Regions from separate parts of the Variovorax sp. PAMC26660 genome, predicted to be linked through region 4. Evidence: predicted binding sites of a transcription regulator. Region 4 holds the regulator's gene; each other region holds the start of a gene.
The links. Region 4 encodes sigma-54, which starts transcription at its own class of promoters, with help from an activator protein. Its sites were predicted from a motif close to TGGCANGNAANCTGCTTT; they were not measured.
Positions count from the first base shown of each region.

Region 1 (3,478 bases), 2.0 Mb from region 4:
GCATTGGCCAGCAAGCCGACCAGCGACACCTGCTGAAACAGCAGCAGGCTCAGCGGCGTGATCGCCAGCGTGATGACCCATTGCTCGCGAAAGAGCTGGAACACATGCGCGCGAAAACCCTTCTTCGCCTCGCCGGGCGCCGCCACGTCGGTGGCGAACAGCACGCCCACCGCCACGAAGCTGAGCCAGAAGCCGGCCTGCATCAAGGCCCATGGATCGAGTGCCACCACCACCGCCGCGGTCAGCAGCCACACATGCGGCCAGGGCCAGCGCCGCCCCGAAAAGCGCAGCAGTGCGACGGTCGCCAGCATCCAGACCGTGCGCTGCGACGGCACGCCCCAGCCGCTGAACAGCGCATAGAGTGCGGCCAACAGCACGCCGCCGACCAGCGCGGCCTGCTGCGCGGGAAGCCACAGCATCAGCCGCGCACTGCGACGCCACAGCAGACCGACAACGTGCGCGGCCAGCCACGCGAACATGGTCACGTGCAGCCCCGAGATCGACATCAGGTGCGCCACGCCGGTCGCGCGAAACACGTCCCAGCCGGCGCGGTCGATGGCGCCCTGGTCGCCGGTGACCAGCGCGGCGATCACGCCGGCCTGCCTGCGGTCGGGCACGCGCTCGAACACCTTGTCGCGCACGGCCTCGCGTGCGCGTTCGATCGGATGCCGCCATGTGACGGCCACGAGCGCAGGTGCCGCATCGCGCGCGCCGGTTCGCACATAGCCGTTGGCGTGCACGCCCTGCTCCCACATCCACAGCTCGCTGTCGAAACCGTGGGGATTGACGTTGCCATGCGGCGCCTTGAGCCGCACCGTCAGGCGCCATCGCTCGCCGGCATGCAGCGAGCCCACGGTGTTTGCGGAGGGCATGCGCTCTTCGGAAGACCGCCCCCACAGGCCGGTGTTCTCGGCATACCAGCCCAGCGCGATGCGCTCCGGCACGGTCGGCGGGGCTTCGGTGGTCGTGCCCGTGCCGGCCCAACGCGCCGACTCGACATCGAGGCGAAAGCGCGTGGCGACCTCGCCGCGCTGCGGCATCTCCGACACCACGCCGGTGACCTGCAGGTCACGCCCTTCGAGTGCCGGGTCCAATGCACCGCCCGCATGGACCACGGCGCGCCAACCCGCTTGCCCCGCGCCTGCCAGTGCCCCGCACATCAGCGCGATGACCAGAAGCCCCCAGCCCGGATTTCGCCGCGCCAGCGAAGACGGCCGCCATGACCACCCCATGACAACAAGCGCCGTGAGCAAAAGCGTGACATAAGCCCACGTCTGCCAGAGCGCCGGCTGCCGCAACTGCAAGGCCGCGCCCAGCACCGAACCACCCAGCAAGGCGAAGGCCCACGAACCAGCCGCGGCATTGCCGGACGCGCGCGGCGCCGTCACCGAAGAACCTCGGAACACATGATGCAAACCCTCCCCGAACCCACGCTCAGTGGCGCGTTAATTGCTTGGCTTCTGGGCTAGTATGCGTCTCACCAGAGACATCTTTTCGATGCAATCTGTCAGTACTGCACACAAAAACGCATGTCAATTCACGCCGCACTCCACCACGTCACCCACTACAAATACGACCGCCTGGTGCAGCTGGGCCCGCAGGTCGTTCGGTTGCGGCCCGCGCCACATTGCCGCAGCAATGTCATTTCGTACTCGCTGCGGGTCGAGCCCGCGGAGCACTTCGTCAACTGGATGCAGGACCCGTTCGCCAACTACCAGGCGCGGCTCGTATTCCCGGAGAAGACGCGTGAATTCAAAGTCACGGTCGATCTCGTCGTCGAGATGGCGGTCTACAACCCCTTCGACTTCTTCCTCGAACCGCAGGCCGAGAACTTTCCGTTCAAGTACACAGCCTCGCAGGCCGAAGAACTCGCGCCCTACCTCGTGGCCGATCCGGTCACACCGCTGCTGGAGGCCTACCTCGACAAGGTCGACCGCAAGGAACAGCGCACCATCGACTTCCTGGTCGGCATCAACCAGCAGGTGCAGCAGGACGTCAACTACCTCATCCGCATGGAGCCCGGCGTGCAGACGCCGGAAGAAACGCTCACCAACGGCAGCGGCTCGTGCCGCGACTCGGGCTGGCTGCTGGTGCAACTGCTGCGCCACATGGGCCTGGCCGCGCGCTTTGTCTCGGGCTACCTGATCCAGCTCACGCCCGACGTGAAGTCGCTCGACGGCCCCAGCGGCACCACGGTCGACTTCACCGACCTGCACGCCTGGTGCGAAGTGTTCCTGCCCGGCGCAGGCTGGATCGGCCTCGATGCCACCTCGGGCCTGATGGCCGGCGAAGGCCACATTCCACTGGCCTGCACGCCGACGCCTTCGAGCGCGGCGCCCATCGAAGGCGGCGTGGACGAGGCCGAGGTCGAGTTCGGCCACGAGATGACCGTCACGCGCATCTACGAATCGCCGCGTGTCACCAAGCCCTACACCGAAGAGCAGTGGTCCGAGGTGCTGGCCCTGGGCGACGTGGTCGATGCGCGCCTGAAGGCCGGCGACGTGCGCCTCACGATGGGCGGCGAGCCGACCTATGTGGCCACCAGCGACCGCGACGCGCCCGAATGGAACACCGACGCCCTGGGCCCCACCAAGCGCGGCTACGCCACCGAACTGGTTCACAAGCTGCGCGCCGAATACGGCAACGGCGGCTTCCTGCACTTCGGACAGGGCAAGTGGTATCCGGGCGAGCAACTGCCGCGCTGGGCGCTGTCGATCTTCTGGCGCGCCGACGGCCAGCCGTTGTGGCACGACCCCGAGCTGTTCGCCGACGAGCGCGTGCCCACGCACTACACGAGCGAAGACGCACGCCGCTTCACCACCGTGCTGGCGCACAAGCTCGGCATCACCGAGCGCTACATGCAGGCCGGCTACGAGGACGTCTACTACTACCTCTGGCGCGAACGCCGCCTGCCGGTGAACGTCGACCCCTTCGAGTCGAAGCTCGACGACGAACTGGAGCGCGTGCGCCTGCGCCGCGTCTTCACGCAAAAGCTCGATGCGGTGATCGGCTACATGCTGCCCATCGAGCCCGGCAACGCGGACGGCGACGCCCCCGCGCTCGAAGGCCCAAGCTGGAAGACCGGCCCCTGGTTCCTGCGCGACGACCGCCTCTTCCTGATTCCAGGCGACTCGCCCATGGGCTATCGCCTGCCGCTCGACTCGCAGCCGTGGGCCAGCAAGGGCGACTACCCCTACCTGATCGAGCGCGACCCGACCGCGCCGCGAGGCGTATTGCCCAGCGCAACCGACTACCGCACACGCTATGCCGCAACGTCGGCCGCGCCGACTGAAGGCTTGGGCGCCGTGCCCTACACCTTCGGTGCACCGCCCGTGGTGCCCGCGGCTGTGCGAATGCAGGGGCCCGCAAGCGCTGCTGCAGCGGCAACAACGACCGCGTCGGCAGCCTCGGCAACGACCAACCCCGAAGCCATCGACACCAGCGCCACGCGCCAGCCGCGCCGCGGTGAATCGGCCCA
Region 1 is NZ_CP060295.1:5,105,492-5,108,969, reverse strand. Features, by position in the region: gene H7F35_RS24110 (DNA internalization-related competence protein ComEC/Rec2) at 1-1,388, opposite strand, end outside; gene H7F35_RS24105 (DUF2126 domain-containing protein) at 1,530-3,478, shown strand, end outside.
Region 1: the regulator sigma-54 is predicted to act here: its motif matches at 1,439-1,456, upstream of H7F35_RS24105 (DUF2126 domain-containing protein).

Region 2 (3,478 bases), 840 kb from region 4:
CGGGCCTGCAGGACCTGCGTGCCACGCCGGTTGGCGCTGCGTTTCCGGGTGTCGAGGTGCATGCCAACATCGTCTCGGGCCTGCTCGATCACCGCCTGCTCGCGGTGCCGGACTATGCGCCCGGCTATGAAGTGCTGACCATCCTGGTCGCGGGCCTCGCGCTCGCGTTCGGGCTGTCGCTGCTGTCCGCATCGCGCGCCGTGTTGCTCGCCGCAGGCACGACGGCCGCGCTGATCGGCGTCAACACTTGGCTCTACGTGAGCGAGAGCCTCGTGCTGCCGCTGGCCTCGGCGCTTGCCACGACGGCGTTGGCTTTCGTGCTCAACATGAGCTGGGGCTACTTCGTCGAATCGCGTGCGCGGCGAGGCCTCGTGCGGCTCTTCGGCACCTATGTGCCGCCGCAGCTCGTCAACGAAATGCTCGTGCACCCCGACCGCTACAGCATGCGCGCCGAGAGCAAGCCGATGACCGTGATGTTCTGCGACATGCGCGACTTCACCCGCCTGTCGGAACAGATGGCGCCGGCCGAGCTGCAAGCTTTCTTGAATACCGTCTTCAGCCGACTCACCGACGTGATCAGCACACATCGCGGCACCGTCGACAAGTACATGGGCGATTGCGTCATGGCCTTCTGGGGCGCGCCGATCGACACGCCCGACCACGCGGCGCTGGCCGTGCGCGCGGCGCTCGACATGGCCGAGGCCGTGCGCGAGATCAACAGCATGCACCGCGCCAGCGGCCGGCCCGAAATCAGCGTGGGCATCGGCATCAACAGCGGCGTGATGAGCGTGGGCGACATGGGCTCGACCGCGCGCCGCAGCTACACCGTGGTCGGCGATGCGGTCAATCTGGCGTCGCGCCTCGAAGGACTGAGCGGGCACTACGGCGTCGAGATCGTGGCCAGCGGCGCGACCCGCGAGCTGGCGCCCGACTACATCTGGCAAGAACTCGACAGCGTGCGCGTCAAGGGAAAGGCACAAGTCGTTGCCGTTTTTACGCCCCTGGATGCACGCACGGCCGACGCGGTGAAACAGACGCAACAACTGCTCGAACGCTGGGCCGGCGTGCTCGCGGCCTATCGGCGGCAAGACTGGGCGGTGGGCCGAAACTTGCTGGCACCCCTGCTCGCGGCCGATGCCAAAAAAGTCCTTTACCAGCTCTACGCCCAGCGTTTAGCCTCAATGGCGTTGCGACCGCAAGACCCGAATTGGGACGGCGCAACCCGGTTCGAAACCAAATGACGACAGACACATACAAGGGGTCTCTCACAATGCAGGTTCGTGTGCTGGGTTGCTCGGGCGCCATTGCCAAAGACTGCCGCACCACCTCGTTTCTGGTCGACACGGACCTGCTCGTCGATGCGGGCACCGGGGTCGGAGATCTCACGCTCGACGAGATGGCCGGCATCGACGATGTCGTGCTGACCCACAGCCATCTCGACCACATTGCCGCGTTGCCCCTGATGCTTGATGCCGTGGGGAGCCGCCGCACGCGGCCGCTGCGTGTGCATGCGCTGCGCGCCACCATCGAGGCGCTGCGCGCGCATGTGTTCAACAACGTCATCTGGCCCGACTTCGAGAGCATTCCGAGCCTTGAGGCGCCTTTCGTGAGCTTTCACGATATTGCGGTGGGGCAGATGCTGCAGTTGGGCACTTGCGCGCCCAAGCTGGTCGAGGTGCTGCCGGCTGTGCATACGGTGCCGGCCTGCGGTTTCGCGGTGCGGCGAGCTTCGGGCGGGGCGCATTGGGTCTTCAGCGGCGATACCGAACGCAACGCGCCGTTCTGGGATCGCGTCAATGCAATCGAGGTGGCCATGCTCGTGATCGAGACCGCCTTCAGCAGCCGTGAACAGGCGCTGGCTGAGCGCAGCCTGCATCTGTCGCCGGTCGTGCTGGCGGACGAGCTGGCGCATATCGATCCGGGGAAGCAATACCCGATCTACATCACCCATACCAAGCCGGCAGAAACCGATGAAATCATGAGCCAGATCGGCGCACTGGCAGACCATCAGGTGGCGGGTTTGGCGCAGCGCGATATACGCTGGCTCAAGGCGGATGGGATCCTGACTTTCTGACGGTTTCGGGTGCGCTGGCATGACAAATTTGTCACCGCTTGTAGCATCTTGAAGCAAGTTGTGTCACTTGGTGTAACGCCAAGATGGACAAAGATGACGGGTTTGGGCTGTGCCGAGCTCTGAAGGTGGGTGGCACGGATGCTGCGGAAGGTACTGCGCTCCGGGCTGGTTCCCGGGCTCTACAAACCAACCTGGAGTTAATGAATGAACCGTCGTTCTATCGCACGCAATGTGCAAAAGGGTTTCACCCTTATTGAATTGATGATCGTTGTGGCGATCATTGGTATCTTGGCCGCCATTGCGATTCCGCAATACCAGACCTATGTCGCCAAGTCGCAGATTTCCCGCGTTATTGGTGAAACCGGCTCCCAGAAGACGGCCGTCGAAGACTGCGTTATCAACGGCAAGTTGACCGCGAGTGCTACCAGCTGTGCGGGTACCGCAACCGGATCTAATCTCGTTGTTTCGGCCGGCACCAACACGGTTAACGGCGGTCTCGCCCCGGCTGGTATGGGTGCACCTATTCTTTCCTTCGGCGGCCTTACGGATGGCTCGGCAACCCTTACCTCCACGTTCGGAAACAACGCAGCATCTGTGATTGCCGGGAAGAAGATCGTGTGGTCGCGCGATGCCTCCGGAACTTGGAGTTGCCTATCTGACGTGCCGAAGAAGTACGAGCAAGTCGCTTGCCCGACGAGCTCGGCGACGTAATTTTTTACTCGTTGCTAAAGGCCGCTTTCGGGCGGCTTTTTTCATTGTGTTGACCTCCAATCACACACTGCGCAGCAGCCTGCTCCGTATTTAGCATCGAACCGCGCCACAAGTGAGAAGTTAGCCTTGAGACCCGCGACTGCTTGAGGCGGCAGAGGTCTAATCGGCTTACTGATCCACAAACAGCCCAGTCTGATTATTGAAGACGTGAGCCGGTCGACTCTCAGACTGCTGTCTTGCTGTACAGGCTCTTGCCTGCCGACGTTCTTGTGAAGCGGTTCCGCAGCGCAATTGCTGAATGCTTTGTAGGGTGTACCAAACTCGCGTTACTGCAGATGCCCTGAGTGAGGCCGCGCGCCTAGAATGCCCCTTCAGGTTCTGCTGGCCCAGTGCAGGTGATTTCCCGGCTGCGACGTTCCTGACATTGCACTCCGTATCAGCGTGGTTTGGTGTTCCACCACCTCTGTTTACGGTCGCTATTGAATTGGGCCTCTCGCCCCTCAGCAGTCTGAGCGCGGCCCAACGCTGGTCAAAGTGGGCTGGCTATTTAGTGATCCTGAGCCGCCGTTCAGATGGAACGGTCAGCCCGTCATTCTGCAAAGATTTGGGGTGGTTGAGCGTCGGCAAAATACCTCTAATGAGCTCCTTCGTGATGTCCGCTGGCGCACCCAGAGAAAATCCTCGGTTAGTTGT
Region 2 is NZ_CP060295.1:2,269,169-2,272,646, reverse strand. Features, by position in the region: gene H7F35_RS10980 (CHASE2 domain-containing protein) at 1-1,241, shown strand, start outside; gene H7F35_RS10975 (3',5'-cyclic-nucleotide phosphodiesterase) at 1,271-2,074, shown strand; gene H7F35_RS10970 (pilin) at 2,279-2,785, shown strand; gene H7F35_RS10965 (PglL family O-oligosaccharyltransferase) at 3,423-3,478, shown strand, end outside.
Region 2: the regulator sigma-54 is predicted to act here: its motif matches at 2,205-2,222, upstream of H7F35_RS10970 (pilin).

Region 3 (3,478 bases), 260 kb from region 4:
GTGATCGGCTTCGGCCTCCATCAACAGCCCCCTTCTGGGGGCTTTTTCATTTGCGGCTCTTGTTTCTGGGCGCCGCTGTCCGGGGTGCGTGCGAATGACACCAGGTGCTCCCCTCCGCGAATGTCCCCCGCTTCGCTCCTCCTTTATTTCGCTGCGGGGAGCACCTGGCGTCATTCGCACAGGGCACGCTGCTATTGATCCTGTGATCAACGACTACTCCGAACGCTCACGTCGATACGGGGCTCTTTTTAGCTAAATAAAGGAGGAGCGAAGCGGGGGACATTCGCGAAAAAGAGCACCGTGTCGGCGTGGGCGACGCCCTGAACAGCAGCAGCGCCCCACAAGCACACCGCGTCAAACCCAAGACCAGGGTTTCATTTCAGAAACGCGTCGTAAGCCGTCTTCAAGATCAGCGCACTCACGACCACGATGAACACCACCCGCACAAAGCCCGCGCCGTGCTTCAGCGCCACGCGCGTACCCAGCAGGCTGCCCGCCACATTGGCCACCGCCATCACCAGCCCGTAGTGCCACCAGACGTGCCCCTTGGCCGCCAGCAATATCAGCGCGGCGGCGTTGGTCAACGTGTTGATGATCTTGGCGGAGGCCGAGGCATTGAGGAAGTCGTAGCCCATCCAGCGCACGAACAGGAACACCAGGAAACTGCCCGCGCCCGGCCCGAAGAAGCCGTCGTACAGCCCGATCGACAGGCCGATGGCGCAGGCGGCCAGCGTTTCGGCCCGGCCGCTGAAGCGCGGCGCGTGCAGCCGCCCCATGTCCTTGCGCGCCAGCGTGTAGAGCAGCACCCCGAGCAGGATGACCGGCAGCGCCCGGCGCAGGAAGTCCCCCGGAAACATCGTGACGCCCCAGGCGCCCAGCATCGAACCGGCAAAACCGAGCAGCGCGGCCGGCCACAACGCGCCCCAACGCATCTGCACGCGCTGGCTGAATTGGGCCGCGGCGGCGGCCGTGCCCCAAATGGACGCGCTCTTGTTGGTGCCCAGCAGCGTGGCCGGCGGTGCGCCCGGAAACACGGCGAACAGCGCCGGCACCAGGATCAACCCGCCACCACCCACGATCGAATCGACAAAACCCGCGAGCAGCGAGGCGCCCGTCACCACCAGCATTTCCATGGCGGGATTGTCTCACCGGGGTTGCTACCGAAACGATAGCGGCATACGCATGTACTGCGTGCGAACCGGGGCTGTTTGGTCTAAAGGAAAAGTGCGCCCCGCGACATTCGGACGGACATAAAAAAAGGCGCCGACCAGCGGCGCCTTTTCAAGTTCAGACATGGCATCTCGTATGGAGCCTTGGAAAGCATTTTTCTTGTTCGGGGGATTGTCTCCTCGGACCCTCGGCAGCACGAGCAGGGCCCGTTCGCGAGTGGGCAGACTTTAGGGGGTGCACCGCGCCAGTGCATTGGGAATTACCCGCTTTGCCTTACCTCGGAAGACCTGTTCGCAAACCAAAGTGTTTCTGCTAGTTAACGATGTGGCACGACTTGTGCACGTAAAGCCACAGTCCACAACTCGAAGAAGAGCACTGCCATGGCCTTGGTCCCGCAAGCCTCCATCAACGCGGCCGACACCGCCTGGATGATGACCTCGACCGCGCTGGTGCTGCTGATGACGCTGCCCGGCATCGCGCTGTTCTATGCGGGCATGGTGCGCCGCAAGAACGTGCTGGCCACCATGGCGAGCGTCGTGGCGATTTCTGCGGCGGTCTCGCTGACCTGGTTCGCGCTGGGCTATTCGCTGGCGTTCACCGAAGGCTGGCCCTGGCTGGGCGGCACCGGTCGTTTCTGGTTCTCGGGCTTCGAGTACCTGAAGGAGGCGGGCCAGGTGGCGGTGAGCCATGTCGCGCCCAACGTGCCCGAATCGGTCTACGCGATGTTCCAGTTGACCTTCGCGATCATCACCACTGCGCTGGTGCTGGGTGCCTTCGTCGAGCGCATGCGTTTTTCGGCGGTACTGTGGTTCGCGCTGCTGTGGAGCGTGCTGGTCTATGCGCCGATCGCGCACTGGGTCTGGGAGCCGGGTGGCTGGCTCGCGCAGATGGGCGCGCTCGACTTCGCGGGCGGCTCGGTGGTGCACGTCAATGCGGGCATCGCGGGGCTGGTCTGCGCCTATGCGCTCGGGCCGCGCAAGGGCTACGGGCGCGAGGCCTTCGAGCCCTACAGCCTGGCGTTCACGATGGTGGGGGCCGGTCTGTTGTGGGTGGGCTGGTTCGGCTTCAATGCGGGTTCGGCGGTGGCGGCCGACGGGCGCGCGGGCCTGGCGATGCTGGTCACGCACATCGCGGCGGCAGCCGGGGCGATGACCTGGATGATTGGCGAGTGGACCGTGCGGCGCAGTCCGTCGCTGCTGGGACTGTGCTCGGGGCTGGTGGCGGGGCTGGTCGCGATCACGCCGGCGGCTGGTTTCGTGACGCCGTTGGCCGCGCTGGCCATCGGCGGCATCGCGGGACTGGCCTGCTACTGGGGCGCGACCGGGCTGAAGCATCTGCTGGGCGCGGACGATTCGCTCGACGTGTTCGGTGTGCACGGCATCGGCGGGGTCGTGGGCGCGCTGCTCACGGGGGTGTTCGCCGATGCGCGCATCTCGGGCGCAACCGGCAACGTACTGACGCAGGCCATCGCCGTCGGCAGCGTGGCGATCTACAGCGCCACGGGCACGGCGGTGGTGCTGTTCCTCGTGCACATCCTGGTCGGATTGCGCGTCGATCCGGAAAGCGAGCAACTGGGCCTCGATCTTGCACAGCATCGTGAACACCTGGGGAGCTGATCCACCGACGGAGGAACCATGCCATCCATGTCAGAAAGCGAACGCATCGCCCTCGCCGCCCGCCTGCATGTGGCATTGCGGCGAAAGCATGGGCGCGTGACCGACACCGAGTGGATGGCAACCAATGCCGAGTACGCCGCCGAGATCGTGCGCATGACGCGCGCGCATGCGGCGGACACGCAGGACGCAGAGCTTGAGCAACTTGCCACGCGTCTCGAGCAGGCCATGGAGCCGTTGGCGCGTGCTGCGCGGCTGGCGGCGCGGCAGCCTGATGGGAATCCGCCTACGCCGCCGCCTCGTTATGTGGGTGGGTTGCGTTGACTTCTTCGGGAGTGTTCAGGGCGAGTGCGAATGACACCAGGTGCTCCCCTCCGCGAATGTCCCCCGCTTCGCTCCTCCTTTATTTCGCTGCGGGGAGCACCTGGCGTCATTCGCACAGGGGCACGCTGCTGGTGTGCAGCCGATCAAAAAGTGCTCTGAGCGCTCACGCCGATACGGGGCTCTTTTTCGCGAAATAAAGGAGGAGCGAAGCGGGGGACATTCGCGAAAAAGAGCACCGTGTCGGCGTGAGCGTCGCCCTGAACGGCATCGCTCAAAACCACACAAAACTCAGCCCGCAGCCAACGCAGCCTTGCGAATCGACTGCAGCGTGCTACCGGGCGTGATCGCTTCCGGGTCCAGCAGGCAATGCA
Region 3 is NZ_CP060295.1:2,845,291-2,848,768, reverse strand. Features, by position in the region: gene H7F35_RS13745 (tripartite tricarboxylate transporter permease) at 1-4, shown strand, start outside; gene H7F35_RS13740 (TSUP family transporter) at 375-1,133, opposite strand; gene H7F35_RS13735 (ammonium transporter) at 1,551-2,786, shown strand; gene H7F35_RS13730 (hypothetical protein) at 2,805-3,107, shown strand; gene H7F35_RS13725 (thiamine pyrophosphate-binding protein) at 3,396-3,478, opposite strand, start outside.
Region 3: the regulator sigma-54 is predicted to act here: its motif matches at 1,496-1,513, upstream of H7F35_RS13735 (ammonium transporter).

Region 4 (3,478 bases):
CGCCCGCCCGCCACCGCCATCGCGCCATCGGCGATGAACAGCTTGTTGTGCATGCGGCGGTTGACCCGCTCGAAATCGAACAGCGACGCAGTGAAGCGCTTGAGCAGGCTGCCGCGCCCGGCCGGAAACGGGTTGAACAGGCGCAGCTCGACATTCGGCGTGGCGGCCAGGCCGAGCAGCAGTTCGTCTTCGCCCGAGGTGTAGAGGTCGTCCATCAGCAGGCGCACCCGCACGCCGCGCTGGGCCGCGTCGCGCAGGGTGCGCAGCAGGTAGCGGCCGGTCTCGTCGTTCTCGATCTGGTAGTACTGCACGTCGAGCGTGCGCTGGGCGCGGCGCGCCAACTGGATGCGGGTGTCGAAGGCAAAGTCGCCGCCCGGCATCAGGCGAAAGCCGCTCAGATCGGGGTCGGGCTGGGAAGCCAGCGCGATCTTGCCGAGCGCGGTGTCGGTCGATGCGGCCATGGCCTTGGTGGGTGGGCGCGGCGCCTCGTCGGGCAAGTTGGCGCAGCCGGCGAACAGCGACACCACCGCCAGGAAAAAGACCCAACGTCCACAGCGCGACAGCAGGCGGCTCCGTGGGCGATGGGCCATTGGCGGTCTTCTACAGGGCTTTGCGCAGGTTCGCGGGCGCGATGCGCAGCGCTTCGCGGTACTTGGCCACCGTGCGCCGCGCGCATTCGATGCCTTGTTCCTTCAGCATCTCGGAGATCTGGCTGTCCGACAGCGGCTTCTTGATGCTCTCGGAGGTCACGAACTGCTTGATGAGCGCGCGCACCGCGGTGCTCGATGCGTTGCCGCCGGTCTCGGTGCCCAGCGCAGAGCCGAAGAAATACTTGAGCTCGACCGTGCCGAAAGGCGTGGACATGTACTTGGCGGTGGTCACGCGCGAGATGGTCGACTCGTGCAGCCCCAGTTCGTCGGCAATCTCGCGCAGCACCAGCGGCCGCATCGCGAGTTCGCCGTGCACGAAGTAGCTCTTTTGCCGTTCGACGATGGCATTGCTCACGCGCAGGATGGTGTCGAAGCGCTGCTGGATGTTCTTGATGAACCAGCGCGCCTCCTGCAGACGCTGCGACAGCGCCTGGCTGCCCTCGCCCTTGTGCGCCTTGAGCGCGCCAGCATAGATGTCGTGCACGCGCAGGCGCGGCATCACCTCGGGGTTCAGCATGACGCGAAACTTGATGCCGGTGCCGCGTCCGGTCTTGGTGACGATCACGTCGGGAATGACGATGTTGCGCTCGACGTCGACAAAGCGGCGCCCCGGCTTGGGTTCGAGCCGCGCAATGACCTGCAGCGCCGAGCGCACCAGCTCCTCGTTGCTGCGGGTGAGCGTGGCCAGCCGCTTGAAGTCGCGTCGCGCGAGCAGCTCCATCGGCTGCTTGCAGATGGCAATGGCGATCTTGTAGACCTGCGCCTGCGCTTCGTCCATGTCGCGGTCTTCGGCAGCCAGTGCGCGCAACTGGATGCCCAGGCATTCGCCCAGGTCGCGCGCGCCCACGCCCACGGGCTCCAAGCTCTGCAGCAGGCCCAGCGCCACCTGAAAGTGGTGCACGAGGTCGTCGAACTGATCGTTGTCGTCGCCCGCGAGGCCCGAAGCCAAGGCAGGCAGCGAGTCTTCGAGGTAGCCGTCGTCGTTGAGCGACTCGATCAGGAAGCGCAGCGCGGCGCAGTCGTTTTCGTTCAGGCGCAGGCTCAGCGCCTGGCGGTGCAGGAACGATTGCAGCGACTCCTGGCTGCGTGCGAGTTCGGTGGCGTCGGCGCGCTCGTCGTTGCCCAGGTTGTTCTGTCGCGCGGGTGCATCGCTGCCCCACTCGCTGTCGTCCGGTGCCATGTCGACGGTGCCGTCGCCTTCCCAGTCGGGCTCGCGCTCGGCGATCTCGGCGGCGGGGCCGTCGGATTCGCCCGGGGTGCTGGTCTCGGTGGACGCGGTGCTCGTGCTGCTGGTGGGCGCCGAGGCGAATTCGCTTTCGGCGGCTTCGCCTGCCTCGTCGCGCTGGACCGGCGTGTCGACGGCATCGAGCCCGAACTCCTCACGCGCCGCTTCTTCGGCGGTGCGTTCGAGGAACGGGTTCTCGTCGAGCATCTGCTCCACCTCCTGGCTCAGTTCGAGCGTGGAGAGCTGCAGCAGACGGATCGACTGCTGCAGCTGGGGTGTGAGCGCGAGATGCTGCGAGACGCGAAGGGACAGCCCTTGCTTCATGGGGAAAGCCGCCCTCCCTACATCCGGAAGTGTTCGCCCAGGTACACCCTGCGTACTTCGGCGTTGTCGACGATCTCCGAGGGCGTGCCTTGTGCCAGCACATGCCCGTCGCTGATGATGAACGCGTGATCGCAGATGCCCAGCGTTTCACGCACGTTGTGGTCGGTGATGAGCACGCCGATGCCGCGCTCTTTCAGGAAACTGATGATCCGCTGGATTTCAATGACCGCGATCGGGTCGATGCCGGCAAAGGGTTCGTCCAGCAGGATGAAGCGCGGCTGGGTGGCCAGCGCGCGCGCGATCTCGACGCGGCGGCGCTCGCCGCCCGACAGGGCGAGCGCAGGCGAATCGCGCAGGTGGTCGACCCGCAGGTCGGTCAGCAGCTCGGTCAGGCGCTCTTCGATGTGCTGCTTCGACAGGGACACGAGCTTGCCGCTTTCGTCGGGCTCGCTCTGGAGTTCCAGCACGGCACGCACGTTTTCCTCGACCGTGAGCTTGCGGAAGATCGAGGCTTCCTGCGGCAGGTAGCTCAGGCCCATGCGGGCACGGCGGTGGATCGGCATGTGGGCGATGGGCTCGCCGTCGATCGTGATGTCGCCCGCGTCGGCACGCACCAGGCCCACGATCATGTAGAACGAAGTGGTCTTGCCGGCGCCGTTGGGCCCCAGCAGGCCGACGACTTCGCCCTTCTGCACGTCGAGCGAGACGTCCTTGACGACCGTGCGGCTGCCGTAGCTCTTCTTCAGGCCGCGCGCGACCAGGCGGCTGCCCGGCTTGCCGTTGGCGTCCTGGGTTCCAGCGGTTTCGATCACTTTCGGGTTTCTCCCTCGGCACCGAGCGTGGTGGTCGAACGCAGGCCCTTGCCGGCGGCCGGGGTGGGCGCCGCTGCCGCAGGCTTCGCGCCGGCCGGGGCGGAAGCGCCGGCTGCAGGCGCCGGGACGGCCTTGGGTGTAAGGATGGTCTTGACGCGGCCGGTCGGGGACGACGCGTTGACCGCCGTGTTCGGCGGCACGGTAGAACCGTTGACCGTGTAGGTGTCGTTGCTCTGGTCGTAGACGATCAGGGCGCCGTGGCTCTCGTCGTTCGGCGTCGAGCCGAGCAGGCGGCGCATCTCGGCATTGCGGATGAACTTGACGTTGTCAGCGCGGCTGTCGTACTCGATGACTTCGGACTCGCCCTCGATCCACTCGTCGGGCGCATTGCGTTTCTGCTTGTAATACGCCCGCTTGCCAGGCGCCGCCGTGACCACGCCGTACTGGTAGCCCTCTGGGTCCTGGCG
Region 4 is NZ_CP060295.1:3,107,209-3,110,686, reverse strand. Features, by position in the region: gene H7F35_RS14925 (phospholipase D family protein) at 1-590, opposite strand, end outside; gene rpoN (RNA polymerase factor sigma-54) at 601-2,199, opposite strand; gene lptB (LPS export ABC transporter ATP-binding protein) at 2,217-3,011, opposite strand; gene lptA (lipopolysaccharide transport periplasmic protein LptA) at 3,008-3,478, opposite strand, start outside.